Regions from separate parts of the Ammoniphilus soli genome, predicted to be linked through region 4. Evidence: riboswitches for the same ligand, from Rfam matches in the RefSeq annotation. Region 4 holds a riboswitch; each other region holds the start of a gene.
What was found. A riboswitch is a leader RNA that binds a small molecule or an ion and turns the genes downstream of it on or off. The one in region 4 is predicted to bind cyclic di-GMP.
Positions count from the first base shown of each region.

Region 1 (7,552 bases), on a different contig from region 4:
GGCATTACGCCGGCCTTAAGCCTGACCTGCCAAGAAACCGTTTTTCGGGCCATTGAGCTGGCGAAGGATCGCGGAGTGACCGTCGTCTTTGATCCGAATATCCGCTTAAGGCTGTGGTCCAAGGAGGAAGCAGGAAGCGTGCTTCGCCGGATTGCCAGCCAGTGTGATATCGTGCTTCCGGGGCTTGATGAGGGAGAAATCATGACAGGGGAACGTACGCCTGAAGGCATTTCCAGCCGTCTCCTGGAGAACGGGGCCAAAGTGGTCGTGATTAAGCTTGGAGAAAAAGGCGCTTTCTATGCTACACCTGAGCAGCAGGAGTATGTGGAAGGATATCGTGTCGAGCAGATCGTGGATACGGTAGGGGCTGGCGACGGATTTGCCGCGGGATTCCTGTCTGGTCAGATCCGAGGTTGGAGCTACCGGGATTCGGTTCAGTTCGGAAACCGGATCGGTGCGTACGCGTTAACGGTGGCAGGGGATGTAGAAGGCTATCCGTTCTGGAATCAGGTCGACCCTGCACGCAAGGGGAATGAAGTGAAGAGATAGAGAACTAGAAGTGGGAGAAGGAGCAAAGTCATGTTGCCGAAAATCAAATTGTTGCAAAGTCTAGTAGAAAGCGGCGTCATCGCCGTGATTCGCAAAGTGCCGGAAGATCAATTGGAAAAAGTAGCGGAAAGCCTGATCGAGGGGGGAGTCACATCCCTTGAAGTTACCGTCGATGCCCCCGGAGCTTTCCAATCGATCCGCCAGCTATCGAAAGCTTTTGAGGGAAGAGCGATTGTCGGGGCAGGAACCGTCATCGATGAGGTATCGGCGAGGTTAGCGATTGAACACGGAGCGGAGTTCGTTTTTAGTCCCAGCCTTCACCAGAATGTGATTCAGACCACTTTGCGGTACGGAAAAGTCGCTGTACCGGGTGTCATGACGCCAACCGAGATGATTCAAGCGATGGAGTGGGGAGCGGATATGGTCAAGATCTTCCCTGCCACGGGATTGGGAGTCAAATACATCAAAGATGTAAAAGGCCCGCTTTCGCATATTCCGATCATCCCAACCGGTGGAGTGAATTTAGAAAACGTAGCTTCTTTCATTGAAGCTGGTGTGGCTGCCGTAGGAGTGGGCGGAAACCTAGTCGATATGAATGCGATCAAAGAACAGGATTTTGCCCGGATTACGGAAAAAGCAAAGCAGTATGTTCAAGCTATACAAGAAGCACGCAGTAATAAGTTATAAGAAAAAGTCTGGTCTCGTCCTTAACTGGATGCTGACCAGGCTTTTTTTCAAACCTCCGATCCAATTGTGATAAGATATACGATCTTATCACAATTGAGGTTGATCTATAGGTGTCCATATCTCAACGATATACATGCTCTCGGGTTAAAGCCATATCATTGTTTAAGCCTTTGGAAAATAAGATCTGATGAATATTCAGCCCGCTTACCCGAAAAGACGAGGCGCAGGAGCGTAGGTAAAGCCGCCACATCCGCACGAATTTTTCCCCGTACATTTCTTGGACTTTTTCAACATGTTTTTCGAAGCGTTCGGACCAGTGGTCCAAGGTTTTGGCGTAATGGAGCCGTAAGCTTTCGATATCACTCACGTGAAAATCATAATCGGGCAGCAGGTTGACGATTTCCCTCAAGGAGGGGATGTAGCCTCCAGGAAAGATGTATTTCGTAATCCATGGATTGGTCGCTTCTTCCCTAGGGGAAGTAATGGTATGCAGCAGCATAAGGCCCTTGTCGTTTAAGACGGATTCCACGGATCTCATAAATAGAGGGAATTGCGCTTGACCTACATGCTCGAACATTCCGACACTGGCGATCTTGTTGAAACGGAGCCCCGTGTGAGGAAGATCTCGGTAATCCATCAGCTTGACTTCTACTGATCCCTCTAACCCAAGCTCCTGAATGCGCTCCTTCGTTTTCTTGAACTGCTCCTCACTTAGCGTAATCCCCATGGATTGAACGCCGTACTGCTGGGCTGCGCGCACAATCAGCCAGCCCCAGCCGCTACCGATATCCAATAGCTTCTCTCCGGGCTTGAGCTGCAGCTTTTTCAATACGTGGTCAATCTTTTGGAGCTGCGCCTGCTCTAGAGAATCGTCCTCGTTCTTAAAATACGCGCAGGAATAGCTCATGGTGGAGTCCAGCCAAAGGGAATAAAATTCATTCCCCAAGTCGTAGTGGTATTGGATATTTTCCTTTTGCACCTTCTTGGATGCCATCTTCGTAAGGGGAGCTAGGAGTTTGGGGACAAAGGACGCCCTATTGCGGCTCAGCAGCCTTAATACTTCATCCATATCTCCGGTAAGCTCCAGCTTTCCATCCATATAGGCCTCACCGAACGCTAAAGACGGATTGCTCATGATCTCTGGGAAAGGAAGTTTTTCGCGGAAGTGAATCTCAAAACAAGGGGTCTCTTCGCCATAGCGATCGACCTTTCCATCCCAATAGCGGACTTGGAATGGAGCACTGCTCATGCGGCTAAAAAACTGCTGAAACATATGCTTTTGCAATGTGATCAGTCCACCCTTCTTGTCTGGTCTTGAACAATCACGGGAACAGCACCATCTTTTATAGAATGTATATTCTATCTAATATCCTCCTGCTACATAGAGAAAGGAGCGAAGCGAACAAGGGCATTAAACATTTCGTCCGACAGGACAAATGGAATGGAGAACCTTGACTGTCCAGGTGTTTCCAGCTTTTGTTGAAACCATCGCTTGAAAACAAGGAATCGCCGATAATCGTTGGCGGTACGGATATCAAACTGGGCTTCTTCCAGCAGGTGCACAGCCGCAAACAGGTTATACAGGTGATCGGCTAGATGCTTCGAGCAAGCTTGCTGGGTAGAGGGATCTGCGACCAAAAGCCGCTTGAATTCTTCTTCTAATAGGCTAATTTCGGCCAGAAGACTCTCCCGCCACGGTGTGAGAGGATCCGTTTGGATTTGCTGCAAGGTATTTCGAAGGTCTTGAGTATAAGGGCCCAATCCATCTTTTTGTAGAATTTTTAAGATTTCAAGGCATTGGATATTGGCTGTGCCTTCCCAGATCGGGTTGACGACCGCATCCCTCAGCAAGCGAGCTGTGACATATTCCTCGATATAGCCGTTCCCGCCGTGAAGCTCCAGTGCGGCTTTGGCGGCTGATACCCCCAATTCACTTGCACGATACTTCCCCAGGGACAGGAGAAGACGAAGCAGCGTATGGCGGTCTTTGGTCGCTCGCTGAAAGGTATGGACCTCATCGAAGGCCATGATAGTTTGAGCAAGAAGGGCCCAGCCTGCTTCAATTTCGGTGATAAGATCAGCCATCGTTTCCCTTACGAGGGGAAACTGGAGAACCGATTGCTCAAAAGCTTGCCGATTCGCCGAATAGATGGCCGCTTCCCAAAACGCCCGCCGGGCAATAGCCAATCCGCCTAAGGCGGTTCCTAATCGTGAGACATTGAGGGCTTCAGCCATGTATTTAAAGCCGTGCTCTTCTTTTCCGATCAGGTAGCCCACAGCTTCCTGCAGGATTAATTCGCCGCTGGGCACCGCCCTCACGCCGAGTTTATCCTTCAGCCGCCGAATGGAAATGCGGTTGGGAGTTCCGTCAGGCAGGCTACGGGGGATAAGGAAGAGCCCTAACCCTTTTGTCCCTGGTCGATTGTTGCAGCGCGCCAGTGCCAAGCTGATTTCGGCATCGCAGTTGCTGGCAAACCATTTTTCTCCGCTCAACAAATAATGATCCCCATGTTTTACAGCTATGGTTTTCGTCGCGCCGACATCCGAGCCTCCTTGGATTTCTGTCAAGAAAGTTCCGCCTTGGATGAGCTGTTGAGGATCCATACTGCCGAGACGTAGCAGGTAATCCTGCTTTTGCTGCATGGAGCCGAATTTCTCAAGCACAAAGGCCACCGATTGCGTCAAAATAACGGGGCAGGTAAACCCCGTCTCTGCCTGAGATAACAAGTAAAACAAAACGGAATTGGTCATGAAGGAAAGAGGCTCCGGAACCTGCTGATTATAACGGAGAGCCACTACTCCTGTTCCGTATCCCTCGCGAATCGTCTGCAAATAGCCCTCGTTATACCAGATGCTGTTGATTTCTTCTCCTTTTCGGTTATAGCGGATTAGCTTTGGGGCTCCCTCACGATCGGTATAGGCGGCCCTCCGATCCATAGGTCCCGCAGCCCAAGCCCCGGCCTTTTGAAAAAACGGCTCCGCGAAACGAAAAGACGCATCGGACAAATACCTTTTCGCATACCGAACGAGAAGGGGATCCTCTCGATACCAATGAACATCATTTCCGGACTCCCATTTCTCATACTGGATCATGAACATTCCCCCGCGAAGCCAGATTAATATATCCTATGTTAGGAAGGGGAGGTGCATGATCGAAGCATCAGGCCGTTTTCTATCCTTCTGGTCATTCTTCAACAATAATTTAAATTTTTTTTGAGTTATGACATGCTTTGACATACTTTTTAATAGTATCTAGTTATAATAACTATATATTTGAATAATATGAATTATATGAATCTAGGTAAAGGGCAAACCTATCGAAAGGTGGGGACGCAAAGCCACGGGTCTAAAACAGGGATGTCATGACGGCTGGGTTGCCTGAGGAGCAATACATATCTCAGGTGTGGGGGGAATCTATGGTGGATAGGAAGGATATGAATCAAGAGAAGGAATTAGATTCAGAGTGGGTTGATTTGATCATGGAAGCACGTGAACTGGGAATGACGCCTGAAGAAATTCGTCTGTTTTTGAATCAAACAGCTGAAAGTATAGCATAAGCAGCGCCGAGACTAGGACAGTACCAAAGTACTGTTTTTCTTTTTGTCCCCTTTTTAAAATAGAATGAGTAGAGATCTCAATCAAGCTGTAGAGGGAATAGAAAACTAGGCGGTGTCACAGGTCTGAAAAAAGCCCACAATATCTATTATAGTTGATATAGGTGAGGGGTTAAACTGATCTTGGGAGCAATATAGCTTTGAAAAAGGGTTTGGCTAGGCGAAAGAAGTGGAATTTTAAGGCTAAATAGGTTCAGGCTGCTTTTTCTGAACATTTACAAAACTCAATTTTAGCCGTATTATAAAGATACACCTTAGAAACACACCTACCAAAACTACAGAAGAGGTGATGTACATAAAGAGTTGTAAAGTTAAACCACAGGAGGGATGCCATGCAGTAACCCCAGAAAATCGTGCATAGAATGGAAATCTACAATATCTTTTGAAAGGATCCCGGATTGGCAGCTTATATAAAACTTTCTGACCTAGTAAGTGATGGTGAACTTGGTATAGGGGGGGTGTGTAAGCAAAGCGCGTGATTTCTTCACATGTGGGATGAAAAGAGGAAAGGAGTTTTAATTGAATACAGAAGAATGGTCATAGCCCTCAGCTCTTTGGGAATAGGAGTTGGGGGCTATGTTTGTTTTTCTTCGCAAAAAGTTATCCATACCCCTGGTTGGATTCAATCGGTTATTGAGCCCATTAAACAGGCTGGAATCCAGACCGTATCGTTTGACGAAGAAGTGTTCGATCTAAAATGGAATACCGCTGCCATTGATCGCTATAAACTGTCTAACCAACGAATTTCCTATGTACAATTGGATGGAAAAATGCATTTCGAGTCTGCAGAAGATATCTTAGGGATAATTGAACTAAAAAAATAAAGAGGAACGGGGTGGAAAGACCCAAACTTTCATCCCTTATTTAGTTCTTTTGTAATATCTTAAAATTTTGACTATTTTTGTAAAGGTTACTAGCATTGGTTAAATATGGTATAATTTAGAAGTATGATTACATAATATTTATAGATTGGTTGGTGTTTCTATGAAAAAGTTAGCTTCAACATTAGTAGCTGGTAGTTTGCTTTTGACTACCGGACTGGCTTCCGCGCATGGTGGTGCTCCAGTGACAGGTGTACAAAGCTCTATTCAGAAGGCACACTCTCATGCGGGGCAGCCTGCCGCTCTCGTAAATGGAGTGGAGGTCAAATCCATGGCGAACCACATCCATGAAGGCAAGTATTATGTGTCTGTGGATGCCTATGCCCATTTGTTCAATAAGACGGTTGAGGTTTCTAAAGATCAACAGAGCGTGAGCTTAAATGGAAAAACGATCAGTAATATTCGCTGGGCTCATGGAGAAGCTACAGCTTGGGTTAAGGATTTAAGTGCTGCAGTAAATGGAATGCTTACTTGGAATAATGATACGAAGGAAGCTTACGTATTGGTTCTTCCGGAAGGAACGATTAACTTAGAACCAGGAAGCATCGTACCGGCGATGGGTGAGCATTGGGCAAATCCTGCTGAACTGCCATTGGGTCCTATCTACGGAGTTCATGAAGGTCGTTTAGTGTTCTTGGAATATATGATTGCCCAAGAGGATTTCGCAAATGGCAAATCCCATGTAAGTGTACCCGGAATGAAAGGACTGCCATCCCCTGGAGTTGTCCAAACCGATATCGAATTTGTTCCAAATGGCCATCCTGGATTTGAGGTTCCTCACTATGATCTTCACGCTTACTTTATTTCCGATGAGGAGCAGCATCGCATTGGAACGGCTTTTGTAGACTTAGTTGATGCAAATTCTGAAAAAATCGGCTATGCCGCTTTCTATAATCTCGGACCTCAAGTGGTGGTTAAGGTTTCAGCCTCAGGTTTGGCTCCGAATAGCGAGCATGGATTCCACATCCATTCCAATTCGATCGAGAACAACGATTTTGCAACAGCTGGCGGACATTTTAATCCAGAAGGGAAGAAGCATGGCCATGAGAATCCGGAAGGAGCCCATGCTGGAGATCTTCCTAACCTCGTTGCCGACAAGAGTGGAAATGTAAATGCCTTTTTCGTACTTAAAGGTGTTTCCCTTGAGAAGGATCAGCCAAACTCCATCTTTGGCAAATCTGTAATCCTTCATGCTGGTCCAGATGATAACAAGACAGACCCTGCTGGGGATTCAGGAGCTCGTATAGCTGGAGGCAATATTCCTCAATAATCGTTAACTTTTGGACAAACTTTTTTAATAGTTCTTTAATAATTCCTAGTTATAATAAACAGTGAGTGAAGGGCCTCCTATCCAGCACTCATGACAATCTCTCTTTTGTATCGCATCACCCTAAAGCTTGCTTCGGCAAGCTATTTTTTTGTATTGGAGAATTATCCCCTAACTCTCGAATTTAAAAAACCACTTGAAGTATTTGCGTGAAAGAAATAGAGTCACTAGCATGGAGATAAAGGTCCATAACGCATTCCAATGAAGATAGGTTATAAGATCTGTGTATTTCTCCAAGGCAACTTCAATACTTGTGATACCCACTAAATAACAGAGATAATAGCCTATTTTTAAAAACAGCGTAGATTTTACAGGGTAATACAAGTTGAACAAAACGCAGATGGAGGGGTAAACAAAGTATTCAAAGGTAAAGTTGGTTCGTGAAGCGTATTCAAATAGCCGGATGGGGTATTCGAGTAGTTTGAGCTCTACAGTGAGGAAACCCAGGAACCAAGTCATCAGTTGCATGAAAAGGAAAGCGACGTGCGCTTGGC
Region 1 covers NZ_JBEGDL010000018.1:74,622-82,173, forward strand. The annotation lists gene ABLT31_RS25945 (sugar kinase) at 1-549, shown strand, start outside; gene ABLT31_RS25950 (bifunctional 4-hydroxy-2-oxoglutarate aldolase/2-dehydro-3-deoxy-phosphogluconate aldolase) at 580-1,236, shown strand; gene ABLT31_RS25955 (class I SAM-dependent methyltransferase) at 1,358-2,521, opposite strand; gene ABLT31_RS25960 (acyl-CoA dehydrogenase family protein) at 2,614-4,329, opposite strand; cyclic di-GMP riboswitch class I at 4,534-4,618, shown strand; gene ABLT31_RS25965 (anti-repressor SinI family protein) at 4,599-4,793, shown strand; gene ABLT31_RS25970 (hypothetical protein) at 5,339-5,674, shown strand; gene ABLT31_RS25975 (superoxide dismutase family protein) at 5,835-7,001, shown strand; gene ABLT31_RS25980 (CBO0543 family protein) at 7,170-7,552, opposite strand, start outside.
Region 1: another riboswitch for cyclic di-GMP. It lies ahead of ABLT31_RS25965 (anti-repressor SinI family protein); the one in region 4 lies ahead of ABLT31_RS21425 (EAL domain-containing protein).

Region 2 (7,552 bases), on a different contig from region 4:
CAGTAAAAACGGGAAAACAACAAAGCTTTGCAGCTGAAATTAATGGAAAAAAGGTAATCAAGAGTTTTTACCCAGTTCTAGAAGAAAAACCATATGTCATTAGCCTTGTTAATGATTATAAACTCATTCAAGATGTTTTAAACGAACAGCTTTACAATAATTTGATTATATCCTTTATTATCTTGTTAATTGTATTTGTTGTTAGCTATCTTCTTGCCAACTACTTAGTAAAGCCAGTTCAGTATATTCTAACAAAAGTTGAGGAAATATCTAAGGGCAATTTCAGTGTCCGGGTTAAGTATCAACGTAAAGACGAATTAGGCTTGTTAAGCGAAGGTATTAACACAATGTCACAGAACCTAGAAAGCTATACGAATCAAATTCGTTTTCAAGCAGATCATGATTCCTTAACCAATCTTCCAAACCGACGGTCTTTTTCTGCGAATTTGAAAGATAGTATAGAACAAGCCTCACAAAAGAAAAATACGGTCGCCTTGATGTTCCTTGATTTAGACCGTTTTAAATCAATCAACGATGTTTTTGGCCATACTATGGGTGACCAACTCCTCGTTGCGGTTGCTGATCGGATGCAAAATGATCTTGGGAAAGTTTACAGGATTGGCGGTGATGAATTCACCATAATCCTAACCGATACCAATAAAAAAGAAGCTGAAATCGTAGCTAAGCAAGTCCTCGCCCTGCTTACTCAGCCCTTCCATTTAGATGGACAAGAGCTCTACATTTCAACAAGCATTGGTATCAGCATGTACCCATTTGACGGAGAAAATGCAGAAACCCTCATCAAAAATGCAGACATATCAATGTACAGGGCTAAAGAAAAAGGGAAAAATACGTATCAATTCTCTAATTCAGATATGGATCAAATTCTTTTAAAGCGGACCATACTTGAACGAGATTTGCGCAAGGCGTTGGAGAAAAATGAACTGCAGCTTTATTACCAGCCAAAAATAGATTTGGGAACAGGTCGGATCACAGGGGTAGAGGCTCTGCTTCGCTGGTTTCATTCCAAATATGGCTTGGTATCCCCTGCAGAGTTCATACCACTTGCCGAAGAAACCGGCTTGATTACTTCAATTGGAGAGTGGGCATTGCGAACAGCATGTCAACAAAACAAGCTTTGGCAAAATCAGGGCTATCCTCTAATGAGTGTAGCTGTTAATTTATCAGCCCGTCAATTTCAGAAACAGGATTTAGTTGACGTAATTGTAGGCGCATTAGAAAAAACAGGACTTGAACCTCAGTATCTCGAGCTTGAAATTACTGAAACTGTCGCTATGAGCCATGCCGATTTTGTTATTGAAAAATTAAACTCCCTTAAGTCCTTAGGTATTCGCCTTTCGATTGACGATTTTGGAACTGGCTATTCATCATTAAGTTATCTCAAAAAATTTCCAATTGATACACTTAAAGTAGATCGCTCATTTATCAAAGATATATCTAACGATTCTGACAGTAAAACTATTGTGACGGCCATTATTGCAATGGCGCACCATCTTAACCTTAACGTAGTTGCAGAGGGCGTTGAGAAAGAGGAACATTTCTTTTTTTTACAGCAACATGGATGCAATGAAATACAGGGCTATTTAATTAGTAAACCCTTATCAGTGGGGGATTTTGAGAAAAACTTTAAAGGGCTGCAGGAAAGCGCCGCTTCCTATTATCAGACCTAATTTTGGTGAGGTGGAAAATTGCGTAGAAATATGAGTGGAAAAGTTGTCTTGATAACCGGAGGAAAAAGAGGCCTAGGAAAAACAATGGCTGAATTTCTAGCTTTAGAAGGGGCTTCGGTTTGGATAACATCACGACAAACAAATAACAGCGAGCTTTCAACCGAGCCAGTAAAACCAGGAGAAATCCGGGAGGTTCAACTTGATGTCACCAGTGAAGAACAGGTGAAAAGTGTTTTCCAGCATGTATTCTCCCTCCATCAACGGATTGATGTTTTAGTTAACAATGCCGGAACCGGTATTTTCAAAACTGTCTTAGATACCTCTCTGGAGGAGTGGAATCAAGTCATTCAGACGAATCTTAGCGGCGTATTTTTGTGCTCTAAAGAGGCCTTTCGTTATATGAAAGTTCAGGGAGGAGGCAGAGTTATCAATCTCTGTTCGGTATCCGGTTACCTCCCTATTCCAGAAAACGGGGCATATGGAGCCTCTAAATTCGGTGTTCATGGCTTCTCACAAATACTAAATGAAGAAGGGAAGCGTTATAATATACGCGTATCTATTGTCAGTCCTGGTGCAGTTTATACCGATATGACCAAAGACAGACCAGGTTTTCAGAAGGAGGATATGCTGACACCGGAAGATATTGCAGAAACTATACTGGATATCGCAAAACGTCCTCTTCATGTGAGAATTGATGAAGTCAAAATACTTCCGCCAAAAGGGATCTTATAAAAGGGAGAAATCCATGAAAAAAGCAGCTATTATTACAGGAGCAGGTCGAGGAATCGGAGCAGAAACTGCAAAATTATTTGCCAAGCAAAACATAGCGGTTGCTGTTCTTGATAGAGATGAGCAAAGCGCACTAAAGGTTGCCCAACAAATTGAGAGGGAAGGAGGGCTGGCCCTCGCCATATCGTGTGACGTTGGGAAAAGAGATGATGTTGAAGAGGCTATCACCGTCGTAGAAAGGAAATGGGGTACTCCATTAATTCTAGTCAATAATGCGGGGGTCGGCGGTCCCTTCCATCGTGTAGACCAGGTTTCTGATGAAGAATGGGATTGGATAATTAATACCAATTTGAAGAGCGTTTTTCTATTCACCCGTAACCTCCTTCCCAAAATGAAGGAAGCTGGTTACGGAAGAATCATTAATATTGCTTCTATTCAGGGGCTATTAGGATCTGCCCATTCATCGACATATGTTGCAAGTAAACATGGTATGATAGGCTACACAAAAACGATAGCAGCCGAATGGGGACGATTTGGCATTACTTGCAATGCTATTTGTCCTGGTTACGTGGATACCCAAATGGGGATTCGCCCTGAAGATATATCAGACTATTATCAAAGAGTCATGGAAAAATCTCCTGTAAAGCGAGTTGCCCATCCTATTGAAATTGCAGCTCTAGTTGCACATCTAGCTGGAGAGCATGGCGGGTATATTAATGGAGCATCCTATACCATTGATGGCGGTATATCTGCACATGTTGGAATTACTTCTGATTTGGAACAAGCATAAATGAACACCGCACTCTCCATTCATCAGGGTGCGGTGTTCTTTATTGCTAAACAAATATATCATCCTCATTTCACAAAACCAATAGATTTAGCTATAATAGAATTCAAAATACTATAGCTATAACAAAGGAGAGATCCATGAACAAATTGAATGATAAAGAGATCTTTGCTTGTCTCTTTATCCTCCAGTTGGTTGCATCGTTTCTGGTTTACGTGGGACATTATACAGCAAGCCTGACCCATCTAACACCACCCACTCTCTGGGAAAGCGCCCTGAACCAAACGGCCCGATACGGTACCGTACTTTTGGCCATCATTACCGGCTTTTTTACGGCGCACAGCCTTCATGGCAAGAAAGCCAAAGCAGCGCCTTACTTTAAAGGAAAGCTATATTATATCCTGATTCCCTTTTTACTGGCAGGAGTCGTGTACCACAAGGTTCTTCATGGAGCATGGCCCCATTTTCAGCATCATTTTGAAAATATTCTTCTCGGCAATACGGGAAGACACCTTTACTTTGTCTTTATGCTCTTTCAATATTATGTGTTTGCCTACTTGTTTCGAAATCTAATAACGAAAAAAACGATCTATCTGTTTATTCCTGTCTTTGTTGTATTTCAGTTTCTCTTCATTCGAGGGTATTCCGGCTGGATTGATTTGAATGTCCGCCATTTTTTGCCCACCTGGATTTTTACAATATACACGGGGCATCTACTTTATTGGTACCGCACTCAAATTATTACGCAATTAAGGAGAAATAAAAAGTTATTGTCGCTCTTGACCCTTCTTTTTATAGGTAGTTGGATATACTTTGTCTTCTCTGAACAACTTTTTGTAGCGAATCATCTTTCTTTTGTGTTTTCTTCTATCACATTGCTCGTTACAGCTTGGGTCCTGCTTACCCAAGTTATTCATAAGGTTCATCTTCGGTTCCAGAAAGGAATGACCTTTTATATCTTTCTAAGCCATTCCGCCTTTATTAATTTCGCCAATAAATATTTTTTATATAGATACGGTTATACCGACTTGCTGATTCAAAGCAAATGGTTTTACTTGCTCTATTTAGGGGCTATTTTTGTCATAACCCTCATTTTCTCTTATTTCCTAGCCTTGATAGTCAATCGACTTTTAAGTGGCAATACAAGGAAAGAAAATAAGAGCGGAAGGCAGTCTGCAGCGGTTTAGCAAAAAATAAGAAGACCTCCCTATCCTGTCTTATAGACTGGAGGGAGGTCTTTTCATTATGCATCGATAATTTCCCTGCCATTATGCAGGACGGGTTACATTCGTTTTCACAGGCGGTGCAACTATCGGCTGGTAGGCTGAGGTTCCATTAAGATAAAGAAGGCAATCAGCGGGATGTAGATTTTCTTACACAAAAGATAAACATCTCCCGAAGAGGTGTTTTCTATGTAAAAAAATGTACCAAACTTCAACAACTCCAAACCTTCCCTTTCTATAATGAAGGTAAGCAATCTGGCTACTGACTAATGGAGGAGGAATCTGATGAACTCGCACGAGGTATTGACCAAGGGAAACATTGTAAAAGTGAACAATGAGAACCACCCATCTTACGGTGCAATTGGTTATGTGCGCACAGTCGTCTCCCCCGATTTGTACCAAGTAAAATTAATTGGCGGAAAGCTCCTATTCCTGTTAAAAGAAGAAATTGAGCTTTGGTTGGATGTAAATGCCGAAATGATATAGTTAGACTAAAGCCGAATTCCTTTAAAAAGGAAAGTTCAGCTTTTATTTCTTCCAAAATAGTTCTATTTTCCCACTCATAAATAGAAATAAGGGTATAAAGCGCGATATTCTCTCCTGACGTATTTCTGTAAACTTTAAAATATGACTATATTCGACAAATCACATAAATCGTACGATAATGGCAAAACCTCTGAAAAGAGCTGACGCAAAGCTAAAGGGGCTTCATCGGATTATCTGATATGCCAGCCAGCTATCGAAAACGAAAGTAGATGACCCTTCCCTCCGTCGTTTTATGTGATCATGATCAGGGGGTAAATCGTGAATTTATTTCAAAGATGGAAATACAATTGGCACTGCTTTTGGTATTGTTTAAATGAACAGATGTTAAAAGATTGTACTGATAACGAACAAAAACTAATCATTCACCATAAGGTGGTTTATCATCGAAATAAGATGTTTTCGATCTAGCTCTTAAACTTCCCCAAAAATATACACCTTTCGTTTGCTTTCATAGAAATTTTCAGAATAATTTACCTTAAATTTTGTTAAACTCCATGTTATGACACACTTCGATATTCACTTATTGGTAAAATGCACTTATAGCTTTTATTGAATTCTGGTACCAATAAGAACGGGGCAGGGGTGGGACACTGTGGGGACGGAGCAAGACTTCTTAGATCCGGAATGGCTAAATCTAATTCTTGAGGCAAGGGCATTAGGAATCTCAATTGAGGAAATCAGGAATTTTTTAGGACAATCTTCACTGGCTAAGTAAGGCATATTTCTATTATTGTTAACTTATGGTAAAAAACAATAACAAAGGAGCCTATTACATGCTTGGTAACCACCGTATCGACGATGAGACGTATAGGCTAGTAAAAGAAGCGATGGACTCAGGAAAAAGCAAGGAAGAGTTTCGTAAGTTCTTGAAACAGAAGATAATAGAGAAAAACAAGATAAAAGACTAGCCACTTGCTCTAGAAAATCAAAGAGCCCTGCCAATTTAGGCAGGGCTTTTTCATGCTTAGATCACTTCAAAGCTAGTCTATGCAAGCATACAGATCTTACCTATTTTAGTGTCCTTGATAATCCGCAGGACTCTGGATAATGAAAGCTTTATATAGCTTAACAGTTGAAGCCAATTCGTTTGTAGCAACCTTTCAGTTAAACAGCATTGTGGGTGGACTTTAAATAGAATTCGTAGTAAAATAGGAACAAACGTTCCTAAAAGAGGAGTGAGCTCTATTGTTAAAGATTTCACCATTACGTAAGAAGAAATCACTTCAAGATGATCTCAAACGTTTCAAAGATCAACCCACCATAAATAAGATTCTGCAAAGCCTCTTATCCTCTAAAAAACAAAACCGCCCTTCCACATGCCCTCATTGCCAAAGCCATTGGGTCATCGGTCATGGCCAGTATCGCGGCCGACAACGGTATAAATGCAAATCCTGTGAACGGACATTTAATGAATACACTAATACCCCCCTTCACCGTACTCACTTTCCTGACAAATGGGTGAAATTCCTTGAAAGTATGGTTCGTGGGGAGTCTCTTCGACTGGCTTCAATCAGTGTTGGAATTTCTTACGTTACTTTATTCTATTGGCGGCATAAATTAATTCATGCCATGCTTAAACTAACTTCTAACAAGATCCCTTATTCAAACCAGAAATATGTACCTGTCGGCTTCTACCCACCTACTTGGCTTGTCTCCCAAGAACAAAGTTACCGCTTCGGTTCCTGGATTCTTCGTTTCAACTGGATTGCTGGAAAATATCTAACTCGTTATGTAGCCTGGTTTCACTTTATTGATCGTCATAGGAAGGAACCCCTACAAGAGACCATGACAGAATTTCTTGTACAAAGCAGTTCCATCTCACTAGAACAAACCTATCAAAATTTGCGTAATGCATCATAGTTCCCCGCTCTAACAAACACCCACAACATGATTTAACTGAAACCCTAATACATATAAAACTATAATTGCGACCTCTTTATTTCTGACAATGTTTCTATAGTTTCACCACAAACCCTAAGCTGTCTATGCCATTTTCATCGCCATTCATATCTATAGGGCTCTAGATATGAACGGCTCAATGAAGTCAGCCATCGAGATAAGGAGAGGCACAGCTCCAATCATGATCCTGAACCCGCCATTTGGCCTCAATCTTTTTTGTCACTGCCGGAATCTCCAAGGTACCCATTTCCAAAGTGATTACTGGCGCTGTTCCTTTTATTCTGCTGAGCCTCATTATCCTATTGCTAGTGACCTATATCCAACGTGTTAAGGTAATCAAATGAGGTAGGGGAAATTCCCATGCTTCATTTGCAAAGAAGCTTTTTCCCCATCTCCTCCCCTGCTGAGACCCCCGAAAGAAAAGCGCTCTCCAGGCGAGTTCGACCAGCTGGATCTTCCTTGCTTAAATAAGCATCGCCTGCAATCAGCAGCGGATGGGATAGGCCTCCATCGAGAAAAGGCTTCCTAGCTATATGGACGGCCTCTGCATAATTCCATCTCATGAGCTGCTTTTCTATCGGACCTTCCATAGCCAGGTGCGACCCCGCCACTTCAAGTATAGAATCTAAAATCTGTTCATCCGTTTTTTCGAAGTTTGCCCGAGACCATTCCCCTGT
Region 2 covers NZ_JBEGDL010000018.1:87,250-94,801, reverse strand. The annotation lists gene ABLT31_RS26055 (bifunctional diguanylate cyclase/phosphodiesterase) at 1-1,691, shown strand, start outside; gene ABLT31_RS26050 (SDR family oxidoreductase) at 1,722-2,423, shown strand; gene ABLT31_RS26045 (SDR family NAD(P)-dependent oxidoreductase) at 2,437-3,210, shown strand; gene ABLT31_RS26040 (acyltransferase family protein) at 3,348-4,394, shown strand; gene ABLT31_RS26035 (hypothetical protein) at 4,716-4,916, shown strand; cyclic di-GMP riboswitch class I at 5,087-5,174, shown strand; gene ABLT31_RS26030 (anti-repressor SinI family protein) at 5,569-5,691, shown strand; gene ABLT31_RS26025 (anti-repressor SinI family protein) at 5,750-5,884, shown strand; gene ABLT31_RS26020 (IS1/IS1595 family N-terminal zinc-binding domain-containing protein) at 6,162-6,836, shown strand; gene ABLT31_RS26015 (hypothetical protein) at 7,076-7,219, shown strand; gene ABLT31_RS26010 (NAD(P)/FAD-dependent oxidoreductase) at 7,241-7,552, opposite strand, start outside.
Region 2: another riboswitch for cyclic di-GMP. It lies ahead of ABLT31_RS26030 (anti-repressor SinI family protein); the one in region 4 lies ahead of ABLT31_RS21425 (EAL domain-containing protein).

Region 3 (7,552 bases), on a different contig from region 4:
CACGATGTATCGCTCTACGCTTTCCTTAGCCTCCCCATCCCCCTCCACCACCAGTTCATAGATCGTTCTTTTCGGATGAAGGTCAAAAAGGATCGCGACATCGCCAAACTGAAGATCCAAATCCAAAATGATCACCTTCAGATTATTCTTAGCAAACGCAACAGCCATATTAACAGCTAGCGTCGTTTTCCCAACTCCGCCCTTGGTGCCGCAAACCGAAATCACATGTCCGCTCTTCCCCTGGTCCGGTTTGGATTCCTTTCGCAGCGCTGTCTCCTTGAGTTTCATGACTTGAACGGCCTCGTTTAGTACCTGTGCCAATTCCTCCTTCTTGAAGGGCTGACCGATGACATCAACCGCTCCCATCCGCATCGCTTTTTTCAGATCCACCTCTTCTTGCGGAACGATCAAGATCACCGATACCAAGGGATGGGTGAGAGAAATTTCACGGCATAATTCATATGGAGTCTTGGCGAGCTGCAAAAATACGACGGCCCCCTCCGCTGAACCCTTCAATGCCTCACGCAAATCAGAAACCTCTGTATACCATTTGGATGGATTCCCTGACCCGGACAATAGGGTTTTAAGAGGACCCAAAGAAGCAGGCTGATCGGTCAGTCCATACCAGTCGATCTTCATTTCGGAATCTCTCCTTTGCCCAACTGTTCAGGTGTGATGTGTTTATGCGGAGTGGTAGACCTATCTTCCCGTGAACGCAGCATCAGGTGAAAGCTTCCTTCCGGGCTCGTCTCAATCATGGCGACCGCAAGTCCCTCGGTCGGCAGAACCTCAAGGGTAATGGTCCGGTACTCGTTTTTTTCTCCTGGTTTAGGAGCGGATATCGATTTGCCGACAGCCAGTACCCGGACATGCTGTAAAAGGATTTGATGGGGATGAAGGGAAATCACGTCAACGAAGTCACCAGGGACAATAAACCCTGACACCCCTTGCACTTCATTGATATTCACCGTGATCGCCCGCTTCCCCTCAGCAATCTCCAACGCTACCGGAGCAGCCTCCGGCTTCACCTCACCTTCCTTCGGTTCCTCATTCGCCTGGGGTGGCGGCGGGGGTTCGGTTGCAGCTGGCTTGGCATTCGAGCTGGGGAAAAGCAATAAATAAACGATCGCCGTTGCCATTAACCCAAAAACCAATGCCCCAAGCCATATTTTTCTCGTGTTCATCTGACCACCCTTATTCTTCCTAAGATCAATTTATTGAGCTAGTTTAGCCCCATAGGTACCGTAATTCGCCTGGACTGGAGAAGTCGCTCCTTCATGGACGAATTGGATAAATCGTCCAACGACCTCGTCCGAGCTATTCATCCCTTCAAGGAAAAAGGAGGCAAACCCCACCACTTCCACTTGTTTAATCTGGTTGCTTTGAATGGATACCGCTTTATAAACGGGAACAAGAACAATGTTTGGACAATCACTCGGATAATCCTGATAGGTCGCAGTACCGTGAAACGGACAAAGAGACCGGCGATAATTTACCGCTCTTTCCGTTGGACCAGCCATATTCCCCGTCTCCGTATTGAGAATTGCACCAACAGAAAGGTACTGAAGAAAGCCTTCTTTCAAATCCGTTTCATAATTGCGGGCTCCGGGTCCCGTTAACGCTAACGCCCCGAAATTCCCTACCGTGGAATCCCCGACCTTCAGCCTGACTTGCGTGCCGAATGCTAGGTTCGTCGTATATTCTACACCCAGCGGAACCGCTCCCTTACCGGAGGTTAGCGGATTTAACTCGGCCGCAGCCCGAGCGGCTACACTGGCAGAATGAAACCCGATGGCTTTAGCAAAGAAGAACTCTTGGTCTTCCGTTGCCCTAGCCTCCATCCTGGTATTGGAAAGATTAAAATTTGTCTGTAATTTCGATGGGTCCAATCCATTAACTTCAGCCGTATAGGCGGCCTCTTCCCTCGCTTCATCGGGAAAGGACGGAAGCTCCTGAATCCCGGCCAGCACAGCTGCGTCGAGACTTCGCTGGAGACTCGCCTTTTTCTGATATAACAGTCCCCCATCGATGGCCAATGCCACAAAACCCAACAGCAGGGTCATGATGATCGCTAAAAAAGCAGCAACGGCTCCTGTTTCGTCTTTAAGCCACTTCACCTTATTCCATCCTCATCGTTGTTTTCTTTGAAAAAGAGTACGGATTGGGCAGGAAGGGAGTTAATAAAGGCGTCGTCAATGGAATCGAGTATGCCAGATCCACGGTGACATAGGTCCCCCGCCTGCGCTCAGTCTTGGTTGGGGTAATCGACACCGTGAGATTCGTACTCCCTAAAGAACCCGACGCCTGAGAAATCACATCCTGGATTTGCTGGTCCGTACCGCCTACACTGGCTGCCCTTGCCCCTTCTCTTCCCGCATGATCTAGGGTTAATTGCGCATGAAAGATCCTCGCGAAATCGATTAAGCCAAATACCAGCAGCAGTAACAAGGTAACACATAGCGCCATTTCCACCGTGGCTTGACCCTTTTCATCACGCATCAAAAACCCCACCCAGATAATAAGCAAGAAACACCCCCGCAGCAATCGCTACACCGTAAGGCAAGGTATAGCCCTTTTCCTTTGCCGACGGATGGATCGGTTGAATCTTTCCTTTATCAACGGTCAAAAACAGGAAAAATCGAAAGAGAAGATACTTTAATTCTTTTCGTACAATAAGAACTACTAAGGCCATCACCCCGCCGGCCATCGCCATGAAAAGAAAAGAACTAAACACAAAGCCTGCCCCTTTCATCGCACCCACTGCCGCCAGAAGCTTCACATCTCCCGCTCCCATTCCTCCGAGAACAAAGGGAATCAGCAGAAGGCCTAAACCGAGCAGGAATCCCTGCCCACTGAATAGAAGACCACTCCATCCATCTATGACTGAATGGTATATAAGACCAATAACAATGGTCGGAAGTGTAATGATGTTTAGGATTTTCCGTTTAGATAGATCGGTTATAAATGAAATAATAAGTACGATCCATAGGATGTAATCTATCATGGTCGTTTCCCCTTTTATGAAGAAAGCCCCACTTTTCAAGGGGAAAAGGGAGCTTTATGTATGTTGAGATATTTTAATAGGACCCTAAAGGCTTTACTAATTCCAACTAATTTTAAGATGCTGGTGTTGTTACTGCTGTGTTGACTTTGTTAAATAAAGCTGTGATTTTTGTACCAAGCGGCCCCATAGCAACAATAGCCCCAACCACAATCAACCCCAAAATCAAACCGTACTCCACCATACCTTGTCCTTCTTCTTCACGTACCAAACGCTTTACAAAATTCATCATCACAATTCCCACCTTTAACAGTTTTTTTGAAATAAAAAAATACTATCCCGAAGAATAGCATCTACTGTAGGTAGGCATATGTCTTCGGCAGCTGGCTGGCATAATCATAGAATTGATATTAGCCCCTGTAGCTTTGCGTCCTTAGATTTCCCTAAGTTTGCCTTTTCGATTGTTTATAGCTATATATTAGTGGGAAATAGGTAACTTTCATATGAAACAATATTCCTATTTTTTCTACCCAATTTTATATTAAGCAACAGGAATCAACTCCTATTGACAAAAGTTTTTATTGATTTTTGTAATAATATGTATAATTTTCGATTATTTTGTTTCTCAAATAACAAACCCTATTAACCTATTGCGAAAACCATCCATTCACCTTAAGGTAAAACTAAATCATTTTAGGAGGATCTCAGCAGTGGCTGTTCATAAATTTCGGTATGTAAAGATAGATAAGAAAGAAGAATCTTCAATTGATCTCCATCTTGCCTTTACGTTTTGGAGTCGGTTTTGGGGATTAATGGGGAAAAAGAATACCCATTTGGGCATGATTTTTAATAGAACTAACCAGGTTCATATGTTTTTTATGCGCTTTCCCATTGACGTTTATTACTTGGACAAGGAAGGGACCGTCATTCACATCGTCCGAAGCCTTAAACCGTGGAGAATCAGCCCTCGCATAAAAGAAGCCTACTTTATTATCGAGTTTCCGGCAGGATATGAGACCCAAATCAATTTAAGAGACAAGTTTCATTTGTAATAATCGATGTTTTCCAAACAAATCAAGCCTATGGCGGAACTCAGCCACCAGCCAATTCAGGAAGGCATGATGATCACTTAGTACTGTTTGCCTTAAATACCGAAAGTATCGACATTCCTGCCCCTTTTCTGGCGCTAGAGCAATTTGAAGCGGCCTTAAGCGGCAAGATCATTGGAAAATCGGAATGGGTCGGAGGCTTTACAAAAGAATAACTAGGGTGAATTAGATTACAAACGATCCAAAAAAGGCCTACTCTTATTTGAGTAAGGCCTTTTCCACTTCAAATATACGCCTGATCATAAGTAAGAAGAACATAATTCGAGCGGTGACAGGCATTTTTGTTGGATAAAATTTAGGTTTAAATTGTAGTATTTTTGCCCATTCCATTGAGTTCCGAATCCTATATAGTGATTACATCACAGGAGGTAATAAAATGGCCAACTCTCGCGGTTCAATAACCAAAATCACCAGTGACTGTAAATGGTCTTGCAGCAGATGTTATAAAAAGTGCAAAAATCACCGAAACCCACAGAGATGTCGTGATATATGCGACTGTAAAATAAGATGTTTCGATCAATGGGTCAACTCCAATGATTTTAATATTATGCTTCCCGCGTGCTGTGAAGATTGCGAACTAGGTTTTGATATTCCAACCAGAAATAAAAGAAAAAAGAAAAGTAAGCAAAGATAAAAAATGCAGCTATCCGCTTTATGTTATACCTTATTGACTTTGAAAAGATGGAGATATGTCTACAAAATCTAAAGTTTGCTTTAAAACTTTCATCGTACCCTCAATCGGTTTGGATGTAGACATCTCTGCCAGCCGCTTTTAACACGCTAATCGGATCGGAAGAACTTCCTGCAGACAAGAAGTTTTCGCGTATCCGTTCGACTGCCGGCTTTCCTTCCTCTAAAACTTGCTTGGCTAAAGCAGTAGAAGCAGCAAAACTAGTCGCTTACTGATAAACATAGAAATTGTATAGAAGTGCGGGATACGCGCCCTTCCAACGCAATTTCTTCGTCTGCTGCCATGAATTTCCCCTCGTATTTTTGGTTGTTTCGGAAGATCATCCTACAGCCCTTTCTTATGATTTTTTTCTTTTTAGAGCTTTTATACAAACGTTTATTATGTCTTTACCATAAATTAAAGTGTCCGTATTTATTTGGTTAAAAGGGGTTGTTTAAAAGTGCGTCTAATTATAGTCCTTTATATTTTGCTTGTTATTATTGCAAGGATATCAGAACAAGGAAACATAAGTTGGTTTTTTAGAAATTGCAGGTTGGTTCCCTGCCCAAATCCTCGTTTACCTCAGCATTGTATAGAATATGAAGAATGAATCCCACAAACTTGTTCCAAGTAATCCCTTTAAATATTATAATTTAGATTCTAAAGCTGAGGTTTGTTGCTTCCTACGGTTATTTTTTTGAATAAAGGGTTAGTTTTGGTTAAGATTTATTCCCCTCTTCCTCTATAAAAAAAAGATCCTGAAAGATATATCAGGACTTCAAAAAGGTTTGAATAATAGGGTTTCTATTCCTCGACTTCTAGATCACAAGTGCAGCTGGGGTTCCACTGCGCATCGACACCACTGGGTTATCACTATGAAGCCAGATATGCTTGTCAAAATGCGAAGGCTCTCCCAGGCCATGAGCTTCCATAAGTCCTTCAAATTCAAAACCAAATATTTTAGGCTTAGGACCTTTCCAATTAGGATCTAGCATTTCAGCCTCAGTATCTTTTCTACCGTGGATCTTTTTCCATTCTTCATATGAAACCATGTACTCTGCGCCTATAAGAACTAATTCACCGTTTGCGCTCCTTGTATAGAGAAGAAGCTCTGGTTGTTCTGGGATAAGAACGTCTTTATAGTTAAGATTTTTGCTATCCGGATGATTATTTACAAGATTAGGATTGAAATAATGAATACCCATTGTGCCTAATCCCAGACCGGCTAGCGGTGGTATATCGTCCGCATTTACACAATCCCCTACCGGTTCGTATCCAGCATCGATAGCATCTTGTACATCTTGGAATTTCTCAGTAACAGCCTTAACAGCATTGAGTTGATCAATCTGATGATTGTTCAGCTTCTTACCAGTCTGATCGGTTTCAAATGCGGCGGAAGCAACTCCCGTCATTAAAAGTGAGACGATCGCCATTGATGATAGTACTTTATGAAAACGAGTTCTTCTCAACACAGACTCGAATTATAGGTATTTTTGCACTGTTTTGGAATTTATTTCTTTAAACAAGGTTTATATTCAAACCAATTTGTGATGAGAGTATTGCTTCGTTAAAGAATCCCTACAGAAAAAGAAAAGATCCTGGGTGACAGGATCTTGATCATATTGTAATAAAAATTGTTCTAATGGTCTCTCCCGCCACGGTTTCTTCCGCGGTGATCACCATCCTCGTTCTCTTCACCATCATTTCCATGATCATCATTTAGATCGTGGGTTGAATCATGTTGATGGTTATCTTCCACCTTTGGATTGTCATCAGCTATAGGCAAATCAGTTGGTATAGTATTAACCGGAGACAGATCAGTTGGTGTTCCATCTGTTGTTGTAATTACTACTGCTCTTCTTTGACCGTCCCACTCAACAGTTGCACCTAATGCTTCCGCTAACGGCCTTGCTGGAATCATTGTTCTTCCGCTTATCACCTGTGGAGGAACGTCAGATTCGATTTCTTTTCCGTTTACAATCAATTTGATTTCGGATTGTGCAGCAAACCCAACTAAAGATCCTCCCATGAGCATACCCACAATAACTCCAATTGCGACTTTTTTCATAAACGATCACCCCATAATCTTAATATCATGGGTATATAGTTCTAGATTAACTCTAAGATTCCTTGTAATTCAAATAATTACTTTTTGACATGAATCGTCATATGCCTCGCTTAGGATAAATCCCTAAAACGAAAAAAGCTCCTGCAATAAATCAGAAGCTAATATTTTAGAAAATTATGTTTGGGCATTACATAGTACTACTCAGGACATGGTTGGACAAGGTCGCTTTTTGTTACGTCTAATACCCATAAGTTCTCACTCCTTTCTATTAATTTATACATAGAAAGGAGATGGAAATTGCAGTTAACCTATTTTAGAAAGCAAAGTGTTATTTGGTTAAAAAATAAAAACCCTAACCAAACGGTCAGGGTTCAGTTAGAGTTTCTACCATTCCTCATCATCCTCTTTAGGATCATATTTAACGTAGCCGATTTCTTCGGCATAACCCCATTGCCCAGGCTTTACTACATCATGAGACAAATCCCGCCCGTTTATAGAGCAATTGGTCAGGTTATTCAGGATTGATCCTAATATCATCTAATGTTTACTAAAACACTAGAAAACCTAACGAAATGATCGCACCGGATGCGAAAAGCAAAATGAGGCAGTAGCCCATGATGTCTCTTGCTCCAAGGCCGGCGATAGCTAAGGCTGGCAGGGCCCAGAATGGCTGGATCAGGTTCGTCCAAGCGTCACCCCACGCA
Region 3 covers NZ_JBEGDL010000023.1:45,029-52,580, forward strand. The annotation lists gene ABLT31_RS27925 (AAA family ATPase) at 1-639, opposite strand, end outside; gene cpaB (Flp pilus assembly protein CpaB) at 636-1,184, opposite strand; gene ABLT31_RS27935 (pilus assembly protein TadG-related protein) at 1,215-2,117, opposite strand; gene ABLT31_RS27940 (TadE/TadG family type IV pilus assembly protein) at 2,119-2,499, opposite strand; gene ABLT31_RS27945 (A24 family peptidase) at 2,492-3,004, opposite strand; gene ABLT31_RS27950 (Flp family type IVb pilin) at 3,117-3,293, opposite strand; cyclic di-GMP riboswitch class I at 3,377-3,465, opposite strand; gene ABLT31_RS27955 (DUF192 domain-containing protein) at 3,712-4,053, shown strand; gene ABLT31_RS27960 (YbhB/YbcL family Raf kinase inhibitor-like protein) at 4,056-4,265, shown strand; gene ABLT31_RS27965 (hypothetical protein) at 5,599-6,213, opposite strand; gene ABLT31_RS27970 (copper amine oxidase N-terminal domain-containing protein) at 6,420-6,848, opposite strand; gene ABLT31_RS27975 (hypothetical protein) at 7,233-7,385, opposite strand; gene ABLT31_RS27980 (short-chain fatty acid transporter) at 7,396-7,552, opposite strand, start outside.
Region 3: another riboswitch for cyclic di-GMP. It lies ahead of ABLT31_RS27950 (Flp family type IVb pilin); the one in region 4 lies ahead of ABLT31_RS21425 (EAL domain-containing protein).

Region 4 (7,552 bases):
TGTCTATCCCGGCAACCTGGTGACTCTTCCGGGAGCGGCAGCGGTGGGAATATCCCTGGGAATTGTTGAATATGGCATGCATGGGTGGATTCTGAAGCAACGAGAGCTTCATAGAAGGGGAGTTTCATGAGGACCGCTCTATTGAGAAAAAATAAAAACCCAACTTTGCCTGGCTGTCTAGCCACCAGACGAAGTTGGGTTTTTGTTGTGTATGGACTTGAAGTAAGTGGAGATTCGCCCATTAAACCTCCAGATCACTCTCTTTTCTTGCGTGTAGATGGAAAAACGCCCACTACTGGCGGTAAAACGAGCAAAATGATGGGGTTAAGCTGTATTAGATGGACAATTTCCCGCTATTTCGGCTTTATTTGGTTTGATTTTGAGTTTAAGAGTCGCAACTCCACCTACTCAACACGGGAATAGAAAAATGGACCTACCACCCCTTTTTCCCATCCAAAGCAAAAAGGGTGTCCCAAAAGCCTAGCTTTTTAGGACACCCTCCTATTCTGATTAAGAAACCTTCCGTTCTACTTGTTCCTCTTGTCTCTTTCCTTTTTCCAGTACATATCCAATCGAACCGCCGATTACAGCAGGAAGGATCCAGCCTAACCCCAAGTCATAAAGAGGAAGCCCACTGTAAAGGGCAACTACAGGCTCCATGTTTAAGCCCGCTGTTTTCAAGGCATCGACGATGCTCACGATCGCAGTTCCGATCATGGCGCCGACATACACTTTTCTAGCCCTAGCAAGCCCGCTGATGAAAGACAGGGCAATCAACGTCATGGCAATCGGATAAAGGCCCATCAATACAGGGACCGAGAACGCGAGGATCTGAGTAAGCCCCATGTTCGCTAAGGCCATACTGAATAAGGCTAAACCGATAATAAAAGTCCGGTAGGATACCTTCGGCCAAAGTTTCGCGAAATACTCTCCGCAGGCAGTGACCAGCCCGACCGATGTGGTCAAGCAAGCGAGCGTGATCGCCACACCGAGCAAAACAGAACCCGACGTGCCAAGCAAGTGGCGAACGACAGCCGAAAGGATTTCTCCCCCGTTGCTGGACGGACCCGTAAGGGACAAGCTAATCGCCCCTACGTACCCTAAAGATACATAAACCAGACCTAGTCCAGTCGCGGCGATCACCGCTGCTTTGATTGTCGCGGCGGTCAACGTTCGTCGGTCGGTTACGCCCTGACCTTGTACCGCGGAAATGACCACAATCCCGAAAACGAGGGCAGCCAGCGCATCCAAGGTAAAGTAGCCTTCGATGAATCCTTTGAAGAAAGGAGCTTCAGCATAAGCCTCCGCGGGAGCGCCGATCTCATCTAATGGGGAGAAAATCGCCCGCAAGACCAAGACGGCAATGACCGTTAATAAAACGGGAGTCAGCAGCTTTCCGATCCGTGCCACGAGTTTGGATGGATTTAAAGCCAGCCAGTAGGTGATCCCAAAGTAAACCAACGTATAGACAAACAACGGCCAGCCTTGAGCATTCAGCCCCGCTGGGAGGAAAGGCACAGCACCCATCTCAAAAGCAACTGTACCGGTTCTTGGTATAGCCAACAAAGGTCCGATAGCCAGGTAAATGGCCAGCGTAAAGACCACAGAAAACTTCGGGTGAACGCGGCTCGCTAAATCCTGCAAGTCCCCGCCGGTTCTTGCAATCGCCGTAACGGCCAGAAGGGGTAAGCCCACCCCGGTAGCCAGGAAGCCAAGGATCGCGATCCATAGGCTGGTTCCCGCTGCTTGTCCTAAAGAAGGTGGAAAAATCATGTTCCCCGCGCCAAAAAATAAAGCAAATAGCATAAGACCAATGGTGAATGTGTCTTTGGTAGATATTCGATTCATTTCTATGAGATCCCTCCGGAAAATGTCCTAAGAATAGTTTGTGAATAAACCTTACTAAGGATAACACATCGGAGGCATTTGGTTAAGAGTTTTCATACAATGTAGAGAATTTACCAAATGTGAGGGTGAGGAGCATGATTTGGGAGTGCGGCGTCAGAAACTCCCGAAAATCGCATTATGTAACGGGAGTTTCTCTTTGTGTCTTCATGCAATAGGAACGGATTCCTAATTCATTTCTTAATATTAGGACCAAAAATAGGAGGTGATTATGATATATTTTTCCAATTGCTTACATCAAAATAGAAGTAATGATTCTAGTTAATTAGGCCTATGAAGTGAGAGAATGGAGTGGAATAAGCATGGTCGTGGAGTCCTGTACTAGTAAGACAGAAGATCCAGCACCTTCCGAGCTGAAACAGATAATGGATTATATACATCATTTTATTTTTAAGATTAAAAAGAGAAGAGATGGGGTTTCTATTTTTACTTTTGCGGAAGGCCAGCTTGCGAAGGAGCTGGGCTTCATGACAAGTTCAGTTATGGGCAAATCGATAAATGAAGTACTCCCGCAAGAGGCTTCCAAATCATTCAACGAGTATGTTAATAAGGCCTACACGGGAGAAATCATGAAATCGGAGATTAAATTATTCGATAGAACGCTTGAATGTATCTTCCAGCCTGTATTAGTGGGCAGCAAAGTTCTTGAAGTGATCGGTTCAGCCGCGGATATTACGGAGCATAAGCAAGCAGAGGAAAAAATAAAGTTTAGGTCTCTCTACGATCCCTTAACCAACCTGCCCAATCGGACTCTGTTTCAGGAACTTTTGGAAAGTGCAGTCGCAGTGGCTGATCGGGAAAAGCATATCCTTGGAGTGATGTTTCTTGATCTGGCGGGCTTTAAGCTCATCAATAATATGTACGGATATCACTTTGGGGATGCATTATTAAAAAGCTTTGTTGATCGGATGAATGGTTGTATAGCAAAAGACGCTACCATGGCTCGCATGGGAAGCGACGAATTTTCCATCCTGCTTCCCTATATTGAGGGGCTACAAGAGTGTGCAAGCCTGGCGGAAAAGATGGTTCATGCCCTGGAAAAACCTTTTGTTCTGGAAAATCGCGAAATTTTGATCGATATTCATATGGGAATATGCATCTATCCCGTTGGCTCCCAAGACGTAGAAACCTTGATGAGAAACGCGGAGAATGCCATGTATCGCGCCAAGGAAAACAGAGGGGAGAACATTCAATTTTTTACTCCTATCCTTCATGAACAAGCCTATGAACCATTTTCGCTGCAAAGAGATCTTCAAAAAGCTTTGACATGCGATGAGCTTTCTCTTCATTATCAACCACGCGTGAATATAGACTCAAAACAAGCAGTGAGTGCTGAAGCCTTGCTGCGATGGAAGCATGCCGAGAAGGGGTGGATCGCTCCGGCAGAAATGATTCCAGCAGCCGAGGAGTCGGGATTGATCCTGGAGGTAGGAAAATGGGTAGTGCAAACGGTATGCAAACAGAACAAGCGATGGCAAGATGCAGGCTATTCCCCTCTTCGCATAGCTGTAAATATATCCGTAAAGCAATTACAAAACTCAGGTTTCGTAGACATGATCTGCGACATACTGGTTGAAACAGGCCTGGATGCCCAGTGGCTGGAGCTGGAAGTCACGGAAAGCTGCATGATTGAGAATGTTCAGGAAACCATGTGCAAAATAGAGCAGTTAAAATCGATGGGCCTTAAAATATCGATTGACGACTTTGGTACAGGCTATTCCTCATTAAGCTATCTTAAGTGTTTTCCCATTGACTTTTTAAAAATCGACCGATCCTTCATCACACACATCACATCGGATACGGCGGATCAAGCCATCACGGCCACCATCATTGATTTGGCGAGAAATCTTCAAGTTAACGTGGTGGCTGAGGGAGTGGAGACAGAAGATCAACTGAAGATCCTAGGCGAACTAGGATGTGATGAGATCCAAGGATATCTCTATAGTCCTCCTGTCCCAGCGGAGGAATTTAAACGTCATTGGCTAAAGCAGGTTCCTTAAACTTTTCCATGAATAGGAGAGACAGACGATGAAGGATCCATTGCTCCAGTTGTTCAAAGAAATCGAGAAGGAAAAAAGTGAACTGCTGGAAATCTTTAAGGAGGTCCAATCCCTGCATGACGAGAGGGTCATCAAGCTCAGCCAGGATTTGGACAGGCTCATTGTTCAATATCAGAAGATCCAATTAACGCAGAGGCGCGATTAGATGAATATGTAATTCACCTATATTCAATCGTGAGAGGGAGGGTAGAATGAGCCATTCAGTCATTGTCTCTAAAGGGAAGGATGTCCACGAAGCCATCACGATCGGTTTGGAGGTTCTTGAAGCCCGCAGGCAGGAAGTGGAGATTGAGATTATAGAAAATGCGACGAAAGGGTTTCTGGGGATATTCGGCTCTAAACCAGCCATTGTACGGCTAGTAAAAAAATCGCTTGAAGATAAAACCGCAATGGATCAACTCCGAAGTCAGGATCAGGAGGTGAGTCCGTCTAAACCTCAGGACACCTTGCCGGAGATGACCGAAATCGGGAAGGCCTGGATCACGGATGGGAGAATTTTTTGCAAGGAAACGCCTACCCACTATCCTACGATCACGCCAAAGAAAGGGATTACCCTATATAAAAATGGGGAGATCGTGAAACAACCAACGGTGATCTCGGAAAAAGACCAGTTTAAGGTTGATCTAAACGATGAACTAAAGGAAACAACCTGGTCCATCGAATTGGACGATAGGAAGATGATCGCCACCCTTCATATCCAGCCGGGGTACAAGCGGACCCGTACCCTAGTGGATCAAGAGCCTAGTCCGCATATCAAGCTGGAATTCGCCGAAGAGGAGGAGATCATCAATCACCTCCAAATCGCTTCGGTCGTCCAGAGAATGCAGGAGTTGGGGATCCAAACTGGGATACGAGAGATAGAAGTCTTTAAAGCTTGTGAAGCCCGGGTGTCTGGTGTATTCGAGATTGCCAGAGGGATTGAGCCTGAGCAGGGTCAAGACGGTTGGCTGGAATTGAAGGTAAACACCGAACTATTGAAAAACGAACCAAAGGAATTGGAAAATGGGAGGGTGGATTTTCGGGAGATCCAAACGATTCCCAGTGTGGATGCAGGCCAGGTGATTGTGATCGTTCACCCCCCTGCCGCAGGAAAGCCAGGGATGACGGTTACGGGGGAGATGATTCCGCCACCCCTGCCGAAGGAACTGAATGTTCAGGCAAGAAAAGGAGCGGACTTGATCGAAGACGGGACGAAAATTGTGGCCGTGGATTCGGGAAGGCCGCACATTGAGTACCAGGGGAATGTAGCCAGGGTTTCCGTCGTGCCCCGATTATATCACGCTGCCCATGTCGATTTGGCTTCGGGAAATCTGCATTTTTCGGGAGATATCGAGGTTCAAGGAAATGCGGAAGAGGGAATGACCGTCGAAGCCCTGGGGGATGTCCTCATACATGGTTTGAGCAATCGAGCGATCATTACAGCCGGAAATCGCATCGTGATCCGGGGAAGTGTGATTAATAGCTCTCTTGCCGCGGGAAAAAGCAACCTTCTGCTGGAGGATATGGGCCAATTGCTCGGAAAGATAGCGGACCAATTAGAGGGGCTTGCTTTGGCCATTCAGGAGCTTTATTTAAGTGCCGCTTTTAAAACGTCGGACTTTGCCCGGATGGGACTAAGCTCGTTGATTCGTATTTTACTAGAGCGAAAATTCAGTGAGGTTCCGAAGCTGGTTAAAGAATTGTCTGACTTGACGGCGAAAGCAGATAAAGAACAAAGGCTGGACCAGGGATTTAAGGAAGTCGTGATCAAGCTATCCAATGGATTCCTGAAGTTTCTGCCCACACAATTTCGTGTCCAAAAAGATCTTTCCGCTTTAATCCAACAGGTAAAAGCACTCGATGAATGGAGCCGCACCCCTTCAGAATCCGATGCCAGCATCATTATTCCTTATGCGCTAAACAGTGAAATCTATTGCAGCGGCGATGTATACGTTATCGATCAAGGGTGCATCCATTCGAAAATCCATTCGGGAGGCAGACTGCAAGTAAGCGGCATGGTACGCGGGGGACAGGTTTATGCTGCGTTGGGGGCCGATATTGGGGAAGCGGGAACCCCCGGCGGAAGACCAACAAGGATTCATGTGCCTTTTGGACAGACGATACGCATAAAGTACGTGATGGAAGGAACCTATCTCCAAATCGGAAATCAAACGCATCAATTTCTGACAGCAGACAACGATGTCTTTGCACGGATCGATCGAGAAGGGAATTGGCTTTTTCATTAGGATGGGGGAGAAAATGGTATGTTTGAGTGGCAAATAATGCTCAAGGAAGACAAGGCCATTGTTTTATTTAAAGGGGACATTGATATTGAAATGACAGGAGTGCTGGAGGAAGAAATGATGCCGGCTTTTTATCGTTTTGATCGTGCCTGTCACCGCCCGAATATTGTCGAAAAAACACAGGGTATTATTTAGCAGCTTTAAAACTGTTTCCCTTCATTGAACCGAGGGTCCATCCACTATATACTTAAATAAAAAATAGGTTGTTGATAAAGGCAAACGTACCAAAAGGTGGGGACGCAAAGCTATGGGTCTAAGGTCATTTCATGAACTACGACTGCCAGGCCGCCGAATAGTGAAGACGGAGGGCTATTCATATTTGAATAGCCCTTTAGTAGGATAGCGTCCGTTTTTTGCCCGCCTATTTTAGATATAGTAGATGAGATTCAAAGGAGTGGAGAAGGTTAACATGGACAGCGGGGAAAAAATCAATATTTTATTAGTGGACGATCGACCGGAAAATCTTTTAGCTCTGGAAGCAATTATTGAGAGAGAAGATTACAACTTAATCAAGGCTTTATCAGGCGAAGAAGCACTCAAATCTCTGCTGAAATATGATTTCGCTGCCATCTTACTAGACGTACAAATGCCTGGAATAGATGGCTTTGGAACCGCCAAGATCATTAAGGCTCGCGAAAAAACAAGAAATACTCCGATTCTTTTTATCACCGCGAATAACATGGATTCGGAGCATATATTTACCGGTTATTCGATTGGGGCTATAGACTATATCCTGAAGCCTTTTGATCCCATTATTTTAAAGGCGAAAGTCGAAGGGTTTGTAGAAATTTATAAAATGAATCAAAAGCTGTCCAAGCAAGCCGATATTCTGGCTGAAAAGACAACAGAACTGAAGAAAGCCTATTCGGAGTTGGCTGCCGTTACGGACAAGCTACGCGTATCTGAGGCTTTAGCCAATGTCATTAGCGAAACATCCATTGACTCGATGATGATACTGGATGAAGAGGGTTTGATTCTTAAAGTAAACCCTGCTGTGGAAAAAATGTTTGGTTATGAGGAGTCAGCGATTCTTGGCCAATACATAACTTCATTATTGCGGAGTGAAGCATCACAGAAATATATCCGAGATGCATTTCAAGCGATAAATAATTTAGAAAATATATTGGGTTATGATAATTCCAGAGAAATTGAAGCTACTCGAGCAGATGGCACTTCATTTCTGGCTGAAATCCAATTCGGAAAACGATACGTCCAGGGGAAATGCATCGTGGCTTGTACCGTACGGGACGTGACGAAAAAGAAGCAATATGAGGAAATGATTACCCATATGGCCTATCATGACGG
Region 4 covers NZ_JBEGDL010000012.1:68,770-76,321, reverse strand. The annotation lists gene ABLT31_RS21460 (DUF2512 family protein) at 1-130, shown strand, start outside; gene ABLT31_RS21455 (hypothetical protein) at 127-423, shown strand; gene brnQ (branched-chain amino acid transport system II carrier protein) at 511-1,848, opposite strand; gene ABLT31_RS21445 (sensor domain-containing protein) at 2,184-3,905, shown strand; gene ABLT31_RS21440 (aspartyl-phosphate phosphatase Spo0E family protein) at 3,934-4,110, shown strand; gene ABLT31_RS21435 (flagellar assembly protein A) at 4,157-6,190, shown strand; gene ABLT31_RS21430 (hypothetical protein) at 6,209-6,382, shown strand; cyclic di-GMP riboswitch class I at 6,452-6,540, shown strand; gene ABLT31_RS21425 (EAL domain-containing protein) at 6,657-7,552, shown strand, end outside.